One region of the Parolsenella sp. LCP21S3_E11 genome, then DNA from elsewhere that is predicted to be linked to it. Evidence: predicted binding sites of a transcription regulator. Region 1 holds the regulator's gene; the other holds the start of a gene.
What was found. Region 1 encodes NrdR, which represses ribonucleotide reductase genes. Its sites were predicted from a motif close to AAACACNATATATNGTGTTT; they were not measured.
Positions count from the first base shown of each region.

Region 2: nrdD (anaerobic ribonucleoside-triphosphate reductase) is a predicted target of NrdR. The motif match lies at 6,920-6,939, and genes of this name have one in related genera.

Region 1 covers NZ_JBQKHS010000001.1:701,415-710,087, reverse strand. Annotated here, with positions in the region: gene ACTQ1Z_RS03110 (RidA family protein) at 1-335, shown strand, start outside; gene ACTQ1Z_RS03105 (FHA domain-containing protein) at 373-792, shown strand; gene ftsR (transcriptional regulator FtsR) at 797-1,513, shown strand; gene ACTQ1Z_RS03095 (adenine phosphoribosyltransferase) at 1,572-2,120, shown strand; gene ACTQ1Z_RS03090 (ClC family H(+)/Cl(-) exchange transporter) at 2,134-3,726, shown strand; gene ACTQ1Z_RS03085 (NAD(P)/FAD-dependent oxidoreductase) at 4,107-5,042, opposite strand; gene dut (dUTP diphosphatase) at 5,085-5,534, opposite strand; gene nrdR (transcriptional regulator NrdR) at 5,524-5,979, opposite strand; gene ACTQ1Z_RS03070 (hypothetical protein) at 6,039-6,284, opposite strand; gene lexA (transcriptional repressor LexA) at 6,478-7,131, shown strand; gene ACTQ1Z_RS03060 (heparan-alpha-glucosaminide N-acetyltransferase domain-containing protein) at 7,140-7,970, shown strand; gene hflX (GTPase HflX) at 7,983-8,673, opposite strand, start outside.
Region 2 covers NZ_JBQKHS010000006.1:94,973-103,645, reverse strand. Annotated here, with positions in the region: gene aroC (chorismate synthase) at 1-148, shown strand, start outside; gene ACTQ1Z_RS06825 (bifunctional chorismate mutase/prephenate dehydratase) at 174-1,319, shown strand; gene ACTQ1Z_RS06820 (shikimate kinase) at 1,319-2,614, shown strand; gene ACTQ1Z_RS06815 (type II 3-dehydroquinate dehydratase) at 2,777-3,739, shown strand; gene nrdG (anaerobic ribonucleoside-triphosphate reductase activating protein) at 3,873-4,424, opposite strand; gene nrdD (anaerobic ribonucleoside-triphosphate reductase) at 4,502-6,724, opposite strand; gene trpS (tryptophan--tRNA ligase) at 7,147-8,208, shown strand; gene ACTQ1Z_RS06795 (C-GCAxxG-C-C family protein) at 8,380-8,673, opposite strand, start outside.

The DNA.
Region 1 (8,673 bases):
GTCCCTTCTCTCAAGGCACAAGCGCGGCAAGATACGTCTTTGTGTCTTCGCAGCTACCCGTCGACAAGGATGGCATATGCCACACCGACGATGCCGTCGAGCGTCAGACGGAACGCTGCATCGATAATGTTGCCGCCGTCCTAGCTCAGCTCGACCTTACTTTGTCCGAAGTATCTAAAGTCACTATTCATCTCGCGAGCATCGAAGACCTTGACGCGGTCTACACCGTTTGCGAGAATCGCTTCGAAAGGCCCAGGCCTGCATGCTCAGTCTTTCAGGTTGCAGCGCTGCCCCTTGGCGCAAAGGTCTCGATTGAGGCCATCGCCTGCCGGTAGGGGTACAATGAATAGACAACGACGCGAGGGAGACACCATGCAGAACAACATTGATAAGCCTGAGTCTGACGCTACTGCCATCTTCTGCATGCCGTCCTCAGATGCCACTGTCCCGGATCTCATGGGTGGAGTGCGTCCTAGCAACCCGACGCTCACCATCCTCAAGGGCCCTCAGACCGGCCAGACCTTCGAGCTAGCCACCCCGGAGATTTCCATTGGTCGCGATCCGTCGAGTGACGTCTTTTTGAATGACATGACCGTCTCTCGACACCATGCAAAGATTTCAATCACAGGCAATGTTGCTACCGTCGTAGATCTTGGCTCTCTTAACGGCACATGGGTCGATGGCGCTATTGTTAACAGCTCCGCGCTTGCTGACGGTTCAACCATCCAGGTTGGCACCTTCCGCATGGTGTATCACACCGTGCGCGCCCCGAAGATCGCTACGAGCGAGTAGCCAGATGGCCGACGCCGGCTATCTCACCATAGGAAAGGTCGTCTCCAAGCTTCAGGAGCAATACCCCGATCTTTCCGTTTCAAAAGTTCGCTATCTCGAGGACGAGGGACTTCTGACGCCATCAAGAACGCCAGGGGGATATCGTCTCTATTCCGCGCGTGACATCCAGCGCCTCGAGACAATCCTCTATCTTCAGAAGAGCCGCTTTTTGCCCCTTAGCGTTATCAAGGATGAGCTTGACGGCAAAAAGGGGAATACGGACTCCACGCCTGAAGAAGGTACCGAGGCCACTTCAGACCCCATAGACCCCACGCTGTCCGTAAGCCCAGAGGCAGAGCGCGAGATGCACCCCATTGATAGGATTCCGGAAGTTGCGGGCGTTCCCATCTCTCTCGTTCGCAAGCTTGCGGATTGTTCAATTATCAAGCTCGTAAAATCGCCTGCCGGTAGAGATCTCGTTCGGGGGAGCGACCTTCGCCTCATTCGAGCTTGCAACGAACTCGCACGCTTTGGCATTGAGCCGAAGAATCTCCGCCAGTACCTCGCAGCCGCGAATCGTGAGATACCCATGTTTGAGCAGGCACTAGCTTCGCTCTCTCGCCATCAGGGCGAAACTCCGGACGAGCGAAGGCTTCGACGAGAGGCGGCTCTTGACCGAATGCTTACGCTAACAGGTGTCGTACGAGGTTCAATCATGCGCAGAGAGTTGATTGACGATTAGCTGGTTGCCGGGCATTATGGCCCGCTGTATTATTCACAAATTTACACAAGGAGACATCATGAGCGAAGATTACGAGGCACGCTTCCCGTACGAGAATCTCATCGTCGACATTCCTGACTATCCGGAGCCTGGGGTCATCTTCAAGGACGTAACCCCTCTCATCTCTAACGCACAGGGCCTTGCGGCCTGTGTTGATGCAATCTCCGATCACTTCCTTGGCAGGGGGATTACCAAGGTCATTGGATCTGAAGCGCGCGGTTTTCTCATCGGCGCACCGGTTGCTTATCGCCTTGGTGCCGGTTTCGTCCCTGCACGCAAGCCAGGCAAGCTTCCTCGCGAGGTTTATACGGAGAGCTACGCCCTTGAATACGGAACTGACAAGCTGCAGATTCACACCGACTCCATGACCTCCGACGACAAGGTCCTCGTGATTGACGACCTTATTGCAACCGCGGGCACCGCCCTTGCCACGGCACGCCTCGCCGAACAGACAGGCGCTACGGTCATTGGCTTTGCGTTCATCCTAGAGCTTGCGTTCCTCAATCCGCGCGAAGCCCTTGCCAAGGAATACGATCGAGAGATTTTCTCACTCGTCAAGGTTAAGTAGGAGCGTCACATTCGTGGCTAGTGAAACCAAAGACCCCATTCGCAGGCGTTTGTCAAAGCGATTCCAAGTCAGCCTCGTATGGGAAGGCGCTCTCGTTGGCCTTCTCGGAGGGTCAATCATCACTCTCTATCGGCTTTCTCTCACCTGGGCTGAAAAGACGATGAGATTCCTTACTGGCCACATTACCTCTAGCCCTTTTCTCGTTATTGGATGGTTTGCCGCTCTTGCGATTATGGCTCTCGTTGTAGCCACGCTCGTGCGTTTTGAGCCGGCTACCTCGGGTTCCGGAATTCCTCAAGTTGATGCCGAGGTAATGGGCAAGTTAAGTGCGCCTTGGCATCGCGTCATTGTTGCGAAGTTCCTCGAGGGAACCGTGGGGGCATTTGCCGGCCTGTCTCTTGGTAGAGAGGGCCCCTCAGTACAACTGGGCGGTATGGCGGGCAAGGCCGTATCCAGAGCCTTCAAGCGTGGAAGGGGAGAGGAGCGTCTGCTCGTCACATGCGGGGCAGGTGCGGGTATGGCCGCGGCGTTCCATGCGCCCCTTACCGGCGTCATGTTCGCCCTCGAGGAGATCCACAAGACGTTTAATGCACCGCTGATCATCTCGGTCATGATGAGCGCGGTCATGAGCGACTACGTTGTCTCTCAGGTACTTGGTCTTTCTCCGGTCATCAGCTTCACGCTCATCGAGAACATTCCCCACGAGGCATATGCGCTGCTCATCGTCTTCGGAATCATGATTGGAGCAATCGGGGCACTGCATAACCTAGGCATGTTCGCCATTCAGAATGCTATGTCTCGCATCAAGCTGCCGAATCCGCTTCGCTACATTATTCCGTTCATGCTTGCTGGCTTTGTTGCCATCGCAGCCCCAGACCTCATGTGCGGAGGAGACGCGATCCTCGAGCTACTTATGCGTCCCCAGGGGCTAACGCTTGCCGCCCTCATGCTGATCTTGCTCGGGAAGTACCTCTTTACCGGAGTCTGCTTTGGAGCAGGTACGCCTGGCGGCACGTTGTTTCCACTGGTGGTTATGGGCGCTCTTGTCGGCGCAATATTCGGCAATGTGGCGACCAACCTATTTGGAATGCATCAAAACCTCGTCATGAACTTCATGGTTCTAGGAATTGCCGGCCTATTTGCCGGTGTCGTAAGAGCTCCCGTCACCGGAGTCGTTCTCGCATTTGAACTAACTGGTAGCCTCGACGCACTCCTTTCGCTATCCATCGTGAGTGTCTTTGCGTACGTAACCGCCAATCTGCTCCAGATCGATCCCTACTATGAGCATCTTCTCGCCAGGTTCCTCGGAATCAGCACCAACGAAACTCACGAGCATTGGGGTGGACACGGTAGGCAAATTCACAGTTACGTTGTTGAAGCGAGCTGCAACGCAGCCAATAAGGCGATCTCAGAGATACCCTGGCCTGAACACGCGCTTATTGTATCCGTTCGCCGTCATGGCCGTGAGCTATTGCCTAACGGCGCTCTAGTTCTCGAGGAAGGTGACCGGATTCTTGTCCTTATGGACGAGAAAGAGGGAGACGAATCCGAATCGACGGTTCGGATGCTTTGCCATGGGACATTTGTGCCAAAGGAAAGAGCCTAAGACCGGAAAAGGTATCGAATCTAAATCACTTTGTCATGAAACGGGGGCCGCGAAGCAGTATCGCGGCCCCCGTTTGGTTGGGATGCCTTGTTCTTTTAACATCATCCATGCACGCAAATACTATTAGCAGCTACTTTACATAAGATATATTATCGTTATTAAATAACAGATTGAGGAAAGGGGAGTCGGGAGCCAATTCATGTTTCTTCAAGTTGCTAACTAATTAGGGCAACGCGCGTAATCGTAACGAAGACTGAAGCAGCGACGGCGAATGGATTCGACACGATAAACGCACGTAAGCTGTTAGCCGCAACCAAAAGTCGTTAGCAAGACACGGACATCGTCGTGCTTATCAACCCATGAGTGCACACAGGTTTTTATTAGATGCTATCCAAATAGCGCATTGTAGATTGAGCAGCGACGGCGCCATCAGACACCGCAGTTACCACCTGCCTGAGCGGCTTTTCGCGAACATCACCAGCACAGAATAGCCCTGGCGTCTTCGTAGCCATGGAATCATCCGTTATTATCGAACCGTCAGCGGCCAAATCAACGAGACCAGCAACCAAAGCAGCGTCTGCATCATGGCCAACCGCAACAAAGATGCCAAATGAGCCGGGATCACATTCTATGGTCTCAACTTCATCATTCACTAAGCTCCTGAGCCTAATCTTGCTAGGAAGCATTTCTCCTTCGATCGACTCTATTTTAGTTTGGTACCTAACTGAAATAGAGTTCGTATTCGAAATCTTGTCTTGCAGGCTCTGAACGGCACGCATCCGGTCCTTGCGAACGACCATCGTAACCTGTTTACCCATCTTGGAAAGGTAAAGGGCCTCTTCGCATGCCGTGTTGCCACCACCGACAACATAGATATCCTTGCCACGATAAAACATGCCGTCACATGTGGCGCAATAGGAAACGCCTCTCCCACGGAACGAATCCTCACCGGCAAACCCAGCCATGCGCGGTTGAGCACCTGCGGTATAAACGACAGCCTTTGCCTTAAGGGTCACACCGTAGCATTCCAGCTCAAAACCATCTGCTGTTTTCGAAAGGCTTGTAACCTCATCCTGAAGAATCGAAGCCCCGAGCGATTTTGCGTGTTCATAAAGCTGTTCGCCTAGGTCACGACCAGTTATTTGAGGCAATCCAGGATAGTTATCGACTTCAGGCGTGGTGGAAATCTGACCGCCGAATGCACCCCTCTCGACCGTTATGGCATCAATGCCATAACGCGTGGCGTAAAGAGCACAGGCGAGGCCGGCTGGGCCTCCGCCGACTATGACAAGGTCATGACTCTCAGTGGCGATCATGGGCTGTCAGCTCCTCAAAGACGGCAAATAATCGAGTTCTATCTACGCAACACCGCTTGAACCGAAGCCGCCAATCCCTCTGTCGGTCTCATCAAGCTCCTCGACCTCGGACAGAGTGACCGCCGGGACTTTTTGGATAACCAGCTGAGCGATTCTTTCGCCCCGTTCGATATGAATCGTCTTCTCGGGATCAAGGTTAATGGCGCAGACCTTAAGCTCTCCACGATAATGCGAATCAATAAGACCAGGTGTGTTAGCCATAGAAAGGCCCTCGCGCAAGGCAAGCCCACTCCTAGGCTGAACAAAGCCGGCATAACCTTCCGGAATCGCAATCGCAAGACCCGTAGAAACGAGCCTACGCTCGAACGGCGCAAGGCTTACATCTTCAGAAGAGCGAAGATCGAGTCCCGCATCACCTTGATAGGCATAGGCGGGAAGTTGCACGGACTTATCAAGCCTTTTGATTGGAAGAACGATCTCGTCATTGTTCATTAGACAGTCTCCTCAGCTCGGCGGAAAACTCGTCGATATCTTTGAAGTCACGATATACGGATGCGAAGCGAACGTACGCGACCTTATCTATGTCGGCAAGGCGCTTCAAAACCATCTCACCAAGAGCGCTAGACTCCACCTCGGTAATACCGTGGTCACGGAGATCGGACTCGATATCAACAATGATGGAGTCCAAAACATCGACAGGAATATCGCGCTTGACCGTCGCCCTAACAAGGCCGCGCATGATCTTCTCACGATCAAAAGGCTCTTTGGTACCAGAGTGCTTTAAAACAACGAGCGGCAGTTCCTCGCGGCGCTCGTACGTCGTAAACCTGAATCCGCATTGCGTGCACTCGCGACGACGCCGAATCGAATCGTTGCTCTCCGCAGGACGGGAATCGACAACCTTTGACTCTTCGCAGCCACACTTTGGACAGCGCATGGTACTCCCCTCGATAATACATTCTCAAGGAAAGATACCATAAGCAGCCATTATCTGAACTAGAAGACGCCTCGAGTAAATGCCCAGAAGGCAAGAACAACGATAGAGGTGACGATGAATGCCAGCATGCCACCGAGCTCTTCGCGAGCACCAAGGCTCGGAGCATTCAGAGAAGCGACGTTGGGCCTCAAATTCTCTGAAGCAGGCAAAGCAGTAGATTTGCCGCCACCAATGACGGTGAAGTTAGCAGCAGCCTGCGGCTTAAGGGCAGATGTGCCGGACACGAAATACATATCGTTCGTCATAATCTTAAGTCCTCCCCAATAAGCAACTTTTACAGCATCTATCTAACTTCATCTTGCGGACATTAATCTATGCCTGAACATTTGTTCTATAAGTAGAATACTCGTACGCTTGTTCGTGTCAAGTAGAAATAAGAACATTTGTTTGAATGCAAAAGCGAACGGGTGTATGATTGCTCAAAACAAAGGAGGAGACATGCCCAAAGAGAAAATCACCAAACGTCAGCAGCAGGCGTTCGAATTCATTTGTGCCTTTACCGCGGAACATGGCTATCCCCCTTCAGTTCGAGAGATAGGCTCAGCTATCGGCCTCTCCTCGCCCTCGACCGTCCACTCCCATCTCCACAAGCTCGAAGAAGCCGGCTACATAAAAAGAGATCCGAATAAGCCGCGTACGATTGAAATCTGCGAAGATGCCAAAACGCGAGCCAAACAAAGCCCAAAGCTTGTTGAGGTAAAGCAGGACGTCAACACAAATACGGTGACTCTACCGCTCGTTGGTCGCGTAGCCGCAGGCTTGCCCATTCTCGCCGAACAAAACGTTGAGGAAGTCATGACCCTGCCCACGAACGTTGTGGGCGACTCGAGTTCCTTCATCCTTCGCGTCCGCGGCGAATCGATGATTAATGCTGGCATTTTTGACGGCGACTACATCGTTGTCAGAGAACAACATGACGCCCATAACGGAGAGATTGTCGTCGCCCTCATTGAAGACTCCGCAACCGTTAAAACCTTCTACAGGGAAAAGGATCGCATTCGCCTTCAGCCCGAGAATGACACGATGGAACCCATCTACGCAATTAACCCAACGATCCTCGGCCGCGTCACCGGTCTTTTCCGTTCCATGTAGGTCAGCATATGGTTTCAAACCTGCATACGGTTTCAAGCCAAAGAGTACGCGGTTATGATGTCCTGCGAGGTTTTTCCGTCATATCGATGGTCGCGTTTCATGCTTGCTATGACATTGTCTATCTCTGGGATATTCGTTTAGGCTGGTTTAGAAGCCCGTTGCAGGACGTTTGGCGGGCCTCCATCTCGTGGTGTTTCCTGCTCGTCGCGGGAATCATGTGTAGCTACTCGAGAAACAACCTGAAGCGGTCCCTAAAGTACCTATTCGTCGCAGCCATCATCTGGATTGCGACGACGTTGATTTCCGTAGACACACCTATTAGCTACGGGATCATTTATTGCATGGGCTTCAGCTCACTTCTTGCTTCGGTACTAAATGAGCTCTTTCGCAAAATACGATATGCATGCGCAATCAAGCCTGACGGTCTTGTCTCGCACCCCTCAAATGGATCGAAATCAGTTCAACTCGCAATTGCAGCGGTAACGCTATTCTTGGCCTTTTTGCTAACCCTAGAAGTGCCGCAAGGCAGACTTGGGTTAGGCAGCTTTGGCGGGCCTTACGTTACGCTACCGAAGGGCCTCTACACGACAGAGATGCTGAACTGGCTGGGGTTTCCAGGGCCATTATTTGCTTCGGGTGATTACTATCCGCCAATCCCCTATTCGCTTCTGTTCCTCGTGGGGTCAGCACTCGGCCTAAATATGAAGCTCCGTGGAGTACCCAGTATCTTAAATAAGATGAGATGCGCTCCTCTAGAATGGATTGGCAGACACGCCCTGGAAATCTACGTGGTTCATCAGCCAATCGTTCTAGCGCTTCTCACCTTGGTCTTAGGCTAGACCTTCGCACTGCTAAATGGAATCAGAATCCCCCACCTGATAAGGCACGAGGGTCGCAGCCATACGAGCAGAGACCCTAGCCGTGACGAGTAGACCCCCGCCTCGATACTGCTCGCGGATAACCTGGCAGCGCTCGTGAACCATCTTCATGAGAATGCCCTTTTCATAAGGAATGAGCGCCGTAAGGGTCGTATCTCCAGCGCTCGCCTCCTCCGCGATCCTGTGAAGGAGCGCCGCCAAACCCGTTTCCTCTTCAGCAGATACGAATACGGCATCAGAATGATGGGTGCGAAGACTCGAAAGGTCATCAGCATCGAGCAAATCGCACTTGTTGAACACGAGCACTCGACGAATGTCCTTCGCCCCTATCTGATCGAGAATCTCGTTGACGGCGTCACGCTTCTTCTCCCAATTGGAATCACTAGCGTCAACGACCTCAAGGACAAGATCGGCCGCCTTCACCTCGGCAAGAGTGGACTTAAAGCTCTCGATAAGGCTCGTGGGTAGCTTTTGAATAAAGCCGACCGTATCGGTAAGAGTTATCTTGCGTCCTTCAGCCAAATCGATAGAACGAGTCGTGGGGTCAAGCGTCGCAAATAGCTCATCCTTTGCATAGACGCCAGAATCGGTCAGCGCATTAAGCAAGGTTGACTTGCCGGCATTCGTATAGCCCGCCAACGCAACGCGCCAAACACCTGAGTCC
Region 2 (8,673 bases), on a different contig from region 1:
GCATGACCCTTGCATCGTCCCGCGTGCGGTCCCCGTCGTCGAGGCTGTTTGCGCCCTCGCTCTTCTCGACGCCCTCGTAGAAGAGGGTAAGTTCCCCATGCCCGCGCCCGAAAAGCTGAGCGTCGACTCGACGCAGGACGCGATCTAGCCCCACATCCATCGACAGGAGCACCATGCAAGATCTCTCCGAAATCAGAAAGCGCATTGACGCCATTGATACGCAGATCTGCGATCTGTTCAGCCAGCGCATGCAGTGCACGCACGAGATCGCGGAGTATAAGCGCGCCAACAACAAGCCTGTACTCGATAGGGGGCGCGAGCGCGCAAAGCTCGCCGATGTTGCGTCGAAGGTTCCGGAACCCCTCAGGGATTACTCACAGGTCCTCTTCAACCTGATCATGGAGATCTCTCGCGCGCAGCAGAGTGCGGAGAATAACCAGGACTCTCCTCTTGCCGGTCAGATCAGCAGGGCCGTATCTGATACGCCGGCATTGTTCCCCCAGTCAGCATTCGTCGCCTGTCAGGGCGTCGAGGGGGCCTATTCCCAACATGCCGCAGACAGGCTCTTCAAACACGCGACTATAAGCTATTTTGAGGAGTTTGAGGGAGTCTTCCGCGCCGTCGACCAGGGCTTTTGCAAATATGGCGTACTCCCCGTCGAGAACTCGACGGCCGGCACCGTTAATCAGGTGTATGACCTCATGATGCGCCATAAGTTCTCGATCGTGCGCAGCGTGAGGATTAAGGTCGATCACAACCTGCTCGCACTCCCCGGTGCCAAGCTCGAAGGCATCCGCGACATCTACAGCCACCAACAGGCAATCAACCAAAGCCGGCAGTTCCTCGACTCGCTGCCCAACGTGACCGTTCACGTCGCCGAAAACACCGCTGCTGCCGCCAAGATGGTTGCCGAAAGCGGCAGAACCGACGTCGCCGCCCTCTCAAGCCGTTCCTGCGCCGAGCTCTACAACCTCGTCGCACTCGCTCGCAACGTACAGGACAGCGACGCCAACTATACACGCTTCGCTTGTATCGCCAAGGACCTCGAGATCTATCCTGGCGCCGACCGCACCTCTCTCATGGTCGTCACCAAGAATGACCCGGGCAGCCTCTACAAGGTTCTTGCGCGCTTCTACGCCCTCGACATCAACCTCGTAAAGCTCGAGAGCCGACCCATCCCCAACTCTGACTTCGACTTCATGTTCTACTTCGACGTAGAGTGCCCCGTCGCCGCGCCCGAGTTCGCCTCGCTCATCGCATCCCTCGATGACGTATGCGAGGAGTACCGCTATCTCGGCAGCTATTCGGAGCTTGTCTAATGAGCGGCAACGTCATGTGGGACGGCACGTCACCCATCACCTACGGTCTTCTCGGACGAAAGCTCGGACACAGCTGGAGCCCCGTCATTCACGAGCGCCTCGGAAGCGTTCCCTACGTCCTGATAGAGCGCGAGTCCGATCAGGTTAGGGATTTCATTGTCAACGGGACTTGGCGCGGACTGAACGTGACCATCCCCTACAAGCAGAATGCGGCGCACCTTGCCGATGTCAGGACCACCCGCGTCGAGCGTCTGGGCGTGGCCAACACCCTCGTACGCCAGCAGGATGGCACCATCCTCGCGGACAACACCGATATCCTCGGCTTTGCCTGGATGTTAGAGCGGTTCGCAAACCGAGAGTTCGACAAGACTGCAAGCGAGCTTCTCGCCGCAAAGAGCGTTCTCGTTCTTGGATCCGGAGGCGCCTCCCAGGCGATTCGTGCCGCGTTGGAAGACGTGAACGCTCATGCTAGCGTAATCTCGCGCACGGGCGTCGACACCTACGAGACGCTTTTGGAGCGCCACAGCGACGCCGCGCTGATCGTGAACACGACGCCCGTGGGAATGTATCCCAACTGCCCCGCCTCTCCTGTTACCAAAGATACGCTCTCGCAGATGAAGAGCCTCATAGGCGTGCTCGACGTCGTCTACAACCCGACGAGGACGGGCATCTGCCTTGACGCGGAGGATCTAGGCATCGCAAACGAATCTGGCCTCGCGATGTTGGTTGGTCAGGCCCTTTTCGCAAGCGAGCTCTTCCAGGGGTGCGAGCTTGATCATGCGCTCGCGACGGACATCCTAGACGACATCCATGCAAGCACGGGCAACATCGTTCTTATCGGCATGCCCGGTAGCGGGAAGTCATCCTGCGGCAGACAACTCGGCAAGATTTGTGGGCGCGAGCACATAGACCTCGATGACGCATTTACCGAGCGCTTTGGCAAGTCTCCCGCCGACGTCATTCGGGATTCAGGCGAGGATGAGTTCCGAGAGATGGAGACGGATGTACTCTCCACCTATGCAAGCAGGAGTGGGCTCGTGTTGTCCACAGGCGGAGGGGTCGTCACAAGACCGGAGAATTACCATCTCATGCACCAAAACGGCACCATCGTCATGCTCGACAGGCCTTTAAACGAACTATCGAGCAAGGGAAGACCCATCTCCCAAGCATCGGGAGTCGAGGAGCTGGCGAGAAGGCGCATGCCACTCTATATTTCATGGGCGGATGTTGTGGTCTCGTGCACGGGCTCGGCTCGTGGAGACGCTTTGGAGATTATCAAGCGATTGAACATCTAAACAACCGCTCACCCGCCGAATGTTAACCGTCGACAACTTGAATCGCAATTCTCGAGTGACGATGCGGCCATTTGGTGAGAACGTAATGAACTATATATAACGATTGAGGGCATTGTTTCAGGCCCATCCAATTAGCAACGAAAAGTACGTGGGGGAAAGAGCATGAACTACAAGGACGTGGCCACCAGCATTCTTGCCGCTATCGGAGGCAAGGGCAACGTCATGAGCGTAATGACATGTCTCACGCGCCTCAGGCTCACCCTCACTGATCCGTCTGCCGTTGATACGGATGGCCTTCGCGGCATTCGGGGCGTACTGGGCACCACAACACGAGGCACCTCCGGCATTGAGGTTGTTCTCGGGCCTGCCTCCATTGAGGGGGTCTCACGCGAGTTTGCGATTCTGTCTGGAATCGAACTTAACGAAAGTGGCAACGCATGCGCCAACCCGCTTGTAATTGACAGCGAATCGAATCATGACGAGAAACATGATGAGGAACCTGCGAAGGGCTCGCGAGTAGAGCGCGTTGTCATCACTCCGGGAAGGCGCATGTCCTACCGCGCCCAACAGCAAGCTGCCATTGATGACAAGAGGCTTGAGGAGGAGGATCTCGACGCCCTGCGCGCCTTCCTCGACAACTCTTCAACCAAGGTGAGTGATTCCCCAGCGCCCAAAAAGACCGGAGGTCGCTCGCTCCTCGTGATTAACGGCCCGAACATCAATATGCTTGGCATTCGCGAGCCGAGCATCTATGGAAAGGCTGACTACGCCGCCCTAGTGCGCACCTGCAAGGCAGCTGCCGCAGAAGCTGGCTTTAGGGATATCAAGTGCTATCAGAGTAACCACGAGGGCGCAATCGTCGACGAGATCCAAGCCGCCCTTGGGACGTACGACGGCATCGTCATGAACCCCGCTGCTTACACGCACACCTCGATTGCGATTCTTGACGCCCTCAAGGCGGTCTCCATCCCCTGTGTCGAGGTCCACATCTCTCACGTCGAAAACCGCGAGGACTTCAGGCAAGTCTCCTACGTTCGCCAGGCCTGCTTTGAGACTGTCACCGGCATGGGAATCGAGGGCTATCGCAAGGCAATCCTCGATCTGGCGGCCCACCTCGGAATGTAGCGCCGCGAAGAGCCCGGACTCACCACAACCACGAAGGGCCTTGCAGCCAACCCTCGGCTGCAAGGCCCTCTTGCTTGCGTTGCCAGCCCAAGCGCCGATTCGCCTAAGCGCGTGACGTCAGGGTTGCGAAGCACTACATCGAGCGCGTGGAGTAGACCTTCTCATCGACCCAGGGCACGATCTCGCCGGACTCGCGCGTCTTAGAAACGTCGATGAGGCGCTGGTTGGATGACCCGCGGAAGCGAAGCGTGATGTCCTTCTCGGCCGCAACGAATGGCCCATCAACGAGAACGTCGATGCAACCGAGCAATTCGTCCGTGACATTCTCGAGGTATCGCTTGCCACCAGGCACAAGGTCGCGGTCGTAGACGTAGCCCGTGTAACACCAGATGTCCTTCTCGGGCAGCTCACGGATAACGAGCTCGCACAGCGCGAGGAGTTCCTCCTGGTGCTCAGGCTCCATGGGGTCACCACCCAGAAGCGACAGGCCACGAACGTAGGAGGGTCGAAGGCTCTCGATAATCTCGTCTGCCACTTCTCGCGTGAAGGGCTTGCCGAACGTGAAGCTCTGCGCCTCGTCGTTGAAGCATCCCGGACAGTGAACACGGCAGCCCGAGACGAACAGGGACGTACGCACGCCAACTCCGTTTGCGATGTCACAGTATTTGATGGCTCCGTAGTTCACGGCTCTCCCCCATGGTGTTTCGAGCTCTCGGTACACAAGAGGGCCCCGCAAGGCTCATGCCACGGGGCCCTCCGAATCTAAAGGTGCATAACGCGGTCGCGAATCTCCTCGGTGCGACCCTGGTTCCAGAACTGCGTACCGATATAACCACAGGTACGACGGGCAACATTGAGCTTGCTCTGGTCACGGTTGCCGCAATGCGGGCACTCCCAGACGAGCTTGCCGTCATCTTCGACGATCTTAATCTCGCCGTCGTAGCCGCACTCCTGGCAATAGTCGCTCTTGGTGTTGAGCTCGGCGTACATGATGTTGTCGTAGATGTACTGCAGCAGGCTCATAACAGCCTCGAGGTTGTCCTGCATGTTGGGAACCTCGACGTAAGAGATGGCTCCGCCCGGAGAGAGGCGCTGGAACTCGCTCTCGAACTTGAGCTTCGTGAAGGCATCGATTTCCTCGCGGACGTTCACGTGGTAGCTGTTCGTGATGTAGCCGTGGTCGGTAATGCCGGGCACGATGCCAAAGCGGCGCTGCAGGCACTTGGCGAACTTGTACGTCGTCGACTCAAGAGGCGTGCCGTAGAGAGAGTAGTCGATGTTCTCGGCCTGCTTCCACTCGGTGCACTTGTCGTTCATACGCTGCATGACGGCAAGGGCAAACGGCGTGGCCTCCGGATCGGTGTGAGAGTGACCGGTCATGAACTTCACGCACTCGTAGAGACCCGCATAGCCAAGGCTGATGGTAGAGTAGCCGCCGTACAGCAGCGGGTCGATCGGGGCGCCCTTGGGCAGACGCGCCAGGGCGCCATACTGCCAAAGAATGGGCGCGGCATCAGAGAGCGTTCCCCTAAGGCGATCGTGACGGCAGCGAAGAGCCTTGTGGCAGAGCTCGAGACGCTCGTCGAAAATCTTCCAGAACTCATCGACGTCACCCTGAGACGACAGCGCTACGTCCGGAAGGTTGATCGTAACAACGCCCTGGTTGAAGCGACCGTAGTACTTGGGCTTGCCCGGCTGATAGTTGAGGGCGCGGGCAACGTTGTCATAACCATTGCCCGTGCGATCCGGCGTGAGGAAGCTGCGGCAGCCCATGCAGGTATAGCAGTCGCCATTACCCGGGGTCTCGCCCAGGGAGAGCTTGAGCTCGCGCATCTTCTTCTCGGAGATGTAGTCAGGCACCATGCGCTTGGCCGTGCACTTGGCGGCAAGCTGCGTCAGGTGGTAGTACTTCTGGCCAGGCCTGATGTTGTCATCCTCGAGCACGTAGATGAGCTTGGGGAACGCGGGCGTGATCCAAACGCCGGCCTCGTTCTTAACGCCCTCATAGCGCTGGCGCAGCGTTTCCTCGATGATAAGTGCGAGGTCATGCTTCTCCTGGGCGTTACGAGCCTCGTTGAGGTACATGAACACCGTCACGAACGGCGCCTGCCCGTTCGTGGTCATGAGCGTGACGACTTGGTACTGAATGGTCTGGACGCCACGACGAATCTCGTCGAGCAGGCGAACCTCGACAACCTCGGAGACCTTCTCCTCGGAAGCCTCGACCCCAAGCGTCGCGAGCTCGCGCAGGACCTCACGACGAATCTTCTGACGGCTGACCTCGACGAACGGGGCGAGGTGCGTCAGCGAGATGGACTGGCCGCCATACTGCGAGGATGCGACCTGGGCGATGATCTGCGTGGCGATGTTGCACGCGGTCGAGAAGCTGTGGGGCTTCTCGATGAGGGTACCGGAAATGACGGTGCCGTTCTGGAGCATGTCCTCGAGGTTCACAAGGTCACAGTTGTGCATGTGCTGGGCATAGTAATCCGAGTCATGGAAGTGAATGATGCCCTCGTTGTGAGCCTCCACGACGTCCTCGGGCAGAAGCATGCGCATAGTGAGGTCCTTGGAGACCTCACCGGCCATGTAGTCACGCTGCACGGAGTTGACCGTGGGGTTCTTGTTCGAGTTCTCCTGCTTGACCTCTTCGTTGTTGCACTCGATGAGGGAGAGGATCTTGTCATCCGTCGTGTTGTTCTGGCGCTTTAGGCCCTGAACATAACGATAGGTAATGTAGTTGCGAGCGACCGAGAAGGCGCCCTTGGCCATGATCTGGTCCTCGACCATGTCCTGGACTTCCTCAACCGTAACGGTGTGACCGCAGGCAAGAGCCTCAGCCTCAACAGCGTCGCCGGCATCGAGAATTTGTTGGTGCGTGAGACGCTGCTCGGGCGGAACGGTGATATTGGCACGCTCGATGGCGGAGACGATCTTGCTCACATCAAAGGTGACCTCTGAGCCGTTTCGCTTGACGATCTTCATTGCATGCCTCCAATTCAAGTCGCGGACTGGCCGCGAAGCAAATCTGTACGCAAAATAACGCTTCGAACACCGGGTGCGTTAGGATGGAGCCTGCCATGCTCGCGTCCGGCAGGCTCCATCCTAACGCACCAACAAGACAAAAGAAGACTTGACATTGGCAAGTTGTATACAACCCGCTGGCGGTTTAAATTCTTATACCCCAAGATATTGTGTTTCAGCAGGTCTAGAGCCTATGGAATAAATGCAAAGAAAACAACTATCGCCCATCTTTCGGCGAACGGCCTAAGTCCCCACACGAGGAGCTCAAGATTCGACCTTCAGTCGGGGATGGCGTACCATTGGACAGCATATGACGACCATACTCCGGGATTACAGACCGGAGGATTAACACAATGGCGCGCAAAGCGCCGGGAGGAAGAGACATGCCCAACGAAGGAAGCTATGAGGTTGCCCTCGAGCGCAGCGACCGCATCCGCACGGACCTGCCCGAGCACCCCGAGCGTTACACGATGCTCACCGGAGACCGCCCGACGGGTCGCCTCCACCTCGGCCACTACTTTGGCACCCTGCAGAGCCGCGTCGAGCTTCAGAACATGGGCGTCCACACCAACGTCCTTATCGCGGACTACCAAGTCATCACAGATCGTGATACGACCGAGCACATCCGCGACAACGTCTACAACATGGTCATGGACTACCTCGCCTGCGGTCTGGACCCTGACAAGACGATGATCTACACGCATTCCTCCGTGCCTGCGGCAAACCAGCTCATGCTGCCGTTCCTGTCGCTCGTCTCCGAGGCAGAGCTCTCCCGCAACCCGACGGTCAAGGCCGAGATGGAAGCCAGCGGCCACGAGCTTACCGGCCTGCTCCTCACCTATCCCGTCCACCAGGCCTGCGACATCCTGTTCTGCAAGGGCAACGTAGTTCCCGTTGGCCGCGACCAGCTTCCGCACATCGAGCTCACGCGCACCATCGCACGCAAATTCAACAAGCGCTACTGCAAGGATACCAAGCCCGTCTTTCCGATGGTCAACGCGCTTCTTTCCGACACTCCCCTGCTCCCCGGCCTTGACGGTCGCAAGATGAGCAAGTCCTACGGCAATGCCATCTCCATCTCCATGACGCCCGAGGAGACGGCGGAGCGCATCAAGAAGAGCCAGACGGATAGCGAGCGCATGATCACGTTTGACCCCGAGAACCGTCCCGGCGTCTCCGGCCTGCTTTCCACCGCCGCCATCTGCACGGGCCGCTCCGAAGTCGAGATCGCAGAGGAAATTGGCATGAGCGGCTCTGGCGCCCTCAAGAAGTATGTGACGGAGGCTGTGAACAACCGCTTCGCCGAGATTCGCGAGCGTCGTCACGTCTACGAGAACGATCTTGACTACGTGAAGGACGTCCTCGCCGAGGGAAACCGCCGCGCCAACGAGATTGCCGAGGCCACCCTGGCCGAGGTCTGCGAGGCCATGGGGATGACGTACTAGGAAGTCACCCCAACGTAAGGCAAGGGGCCCAGCCCCTCGCTTCTCCACTCAGACAGCTCTTGCCGCAAGAACGGCGGCAAGAGAACTCGTGGCGAAGCGAGGGGCTGGGCCCTAACTTGTAGCAACACCTCGCGGGCCTCGCGGCGGACGGGGTTGCCCTAGAGGGCAAAGCTACTTGAGGAAGGTGTCGGGGAAGAGGACCTTCTCGACGAGGTCGCAAGCGGTTGAGATGCAGATGGGGCACGGGACTGCGACGGAGCCTTCGCCTTCGAGGCCCTTGAGGACACGGCAAGTCACGGAACCGTTCTTCTCCTCGAATCGATTGAGAAGCTCGCGAGAGAGGGCGTAGCTCGCCTTCTTGGTGGACGGGTTCTCGAGGTTGCCGTCGCTCGTGGCGAGGCTTGCGAGGTAGACGGCACCGGAAAGCGCCCCGCAGGTGCCAAGCATCCCGCCCATGCCAAGGCC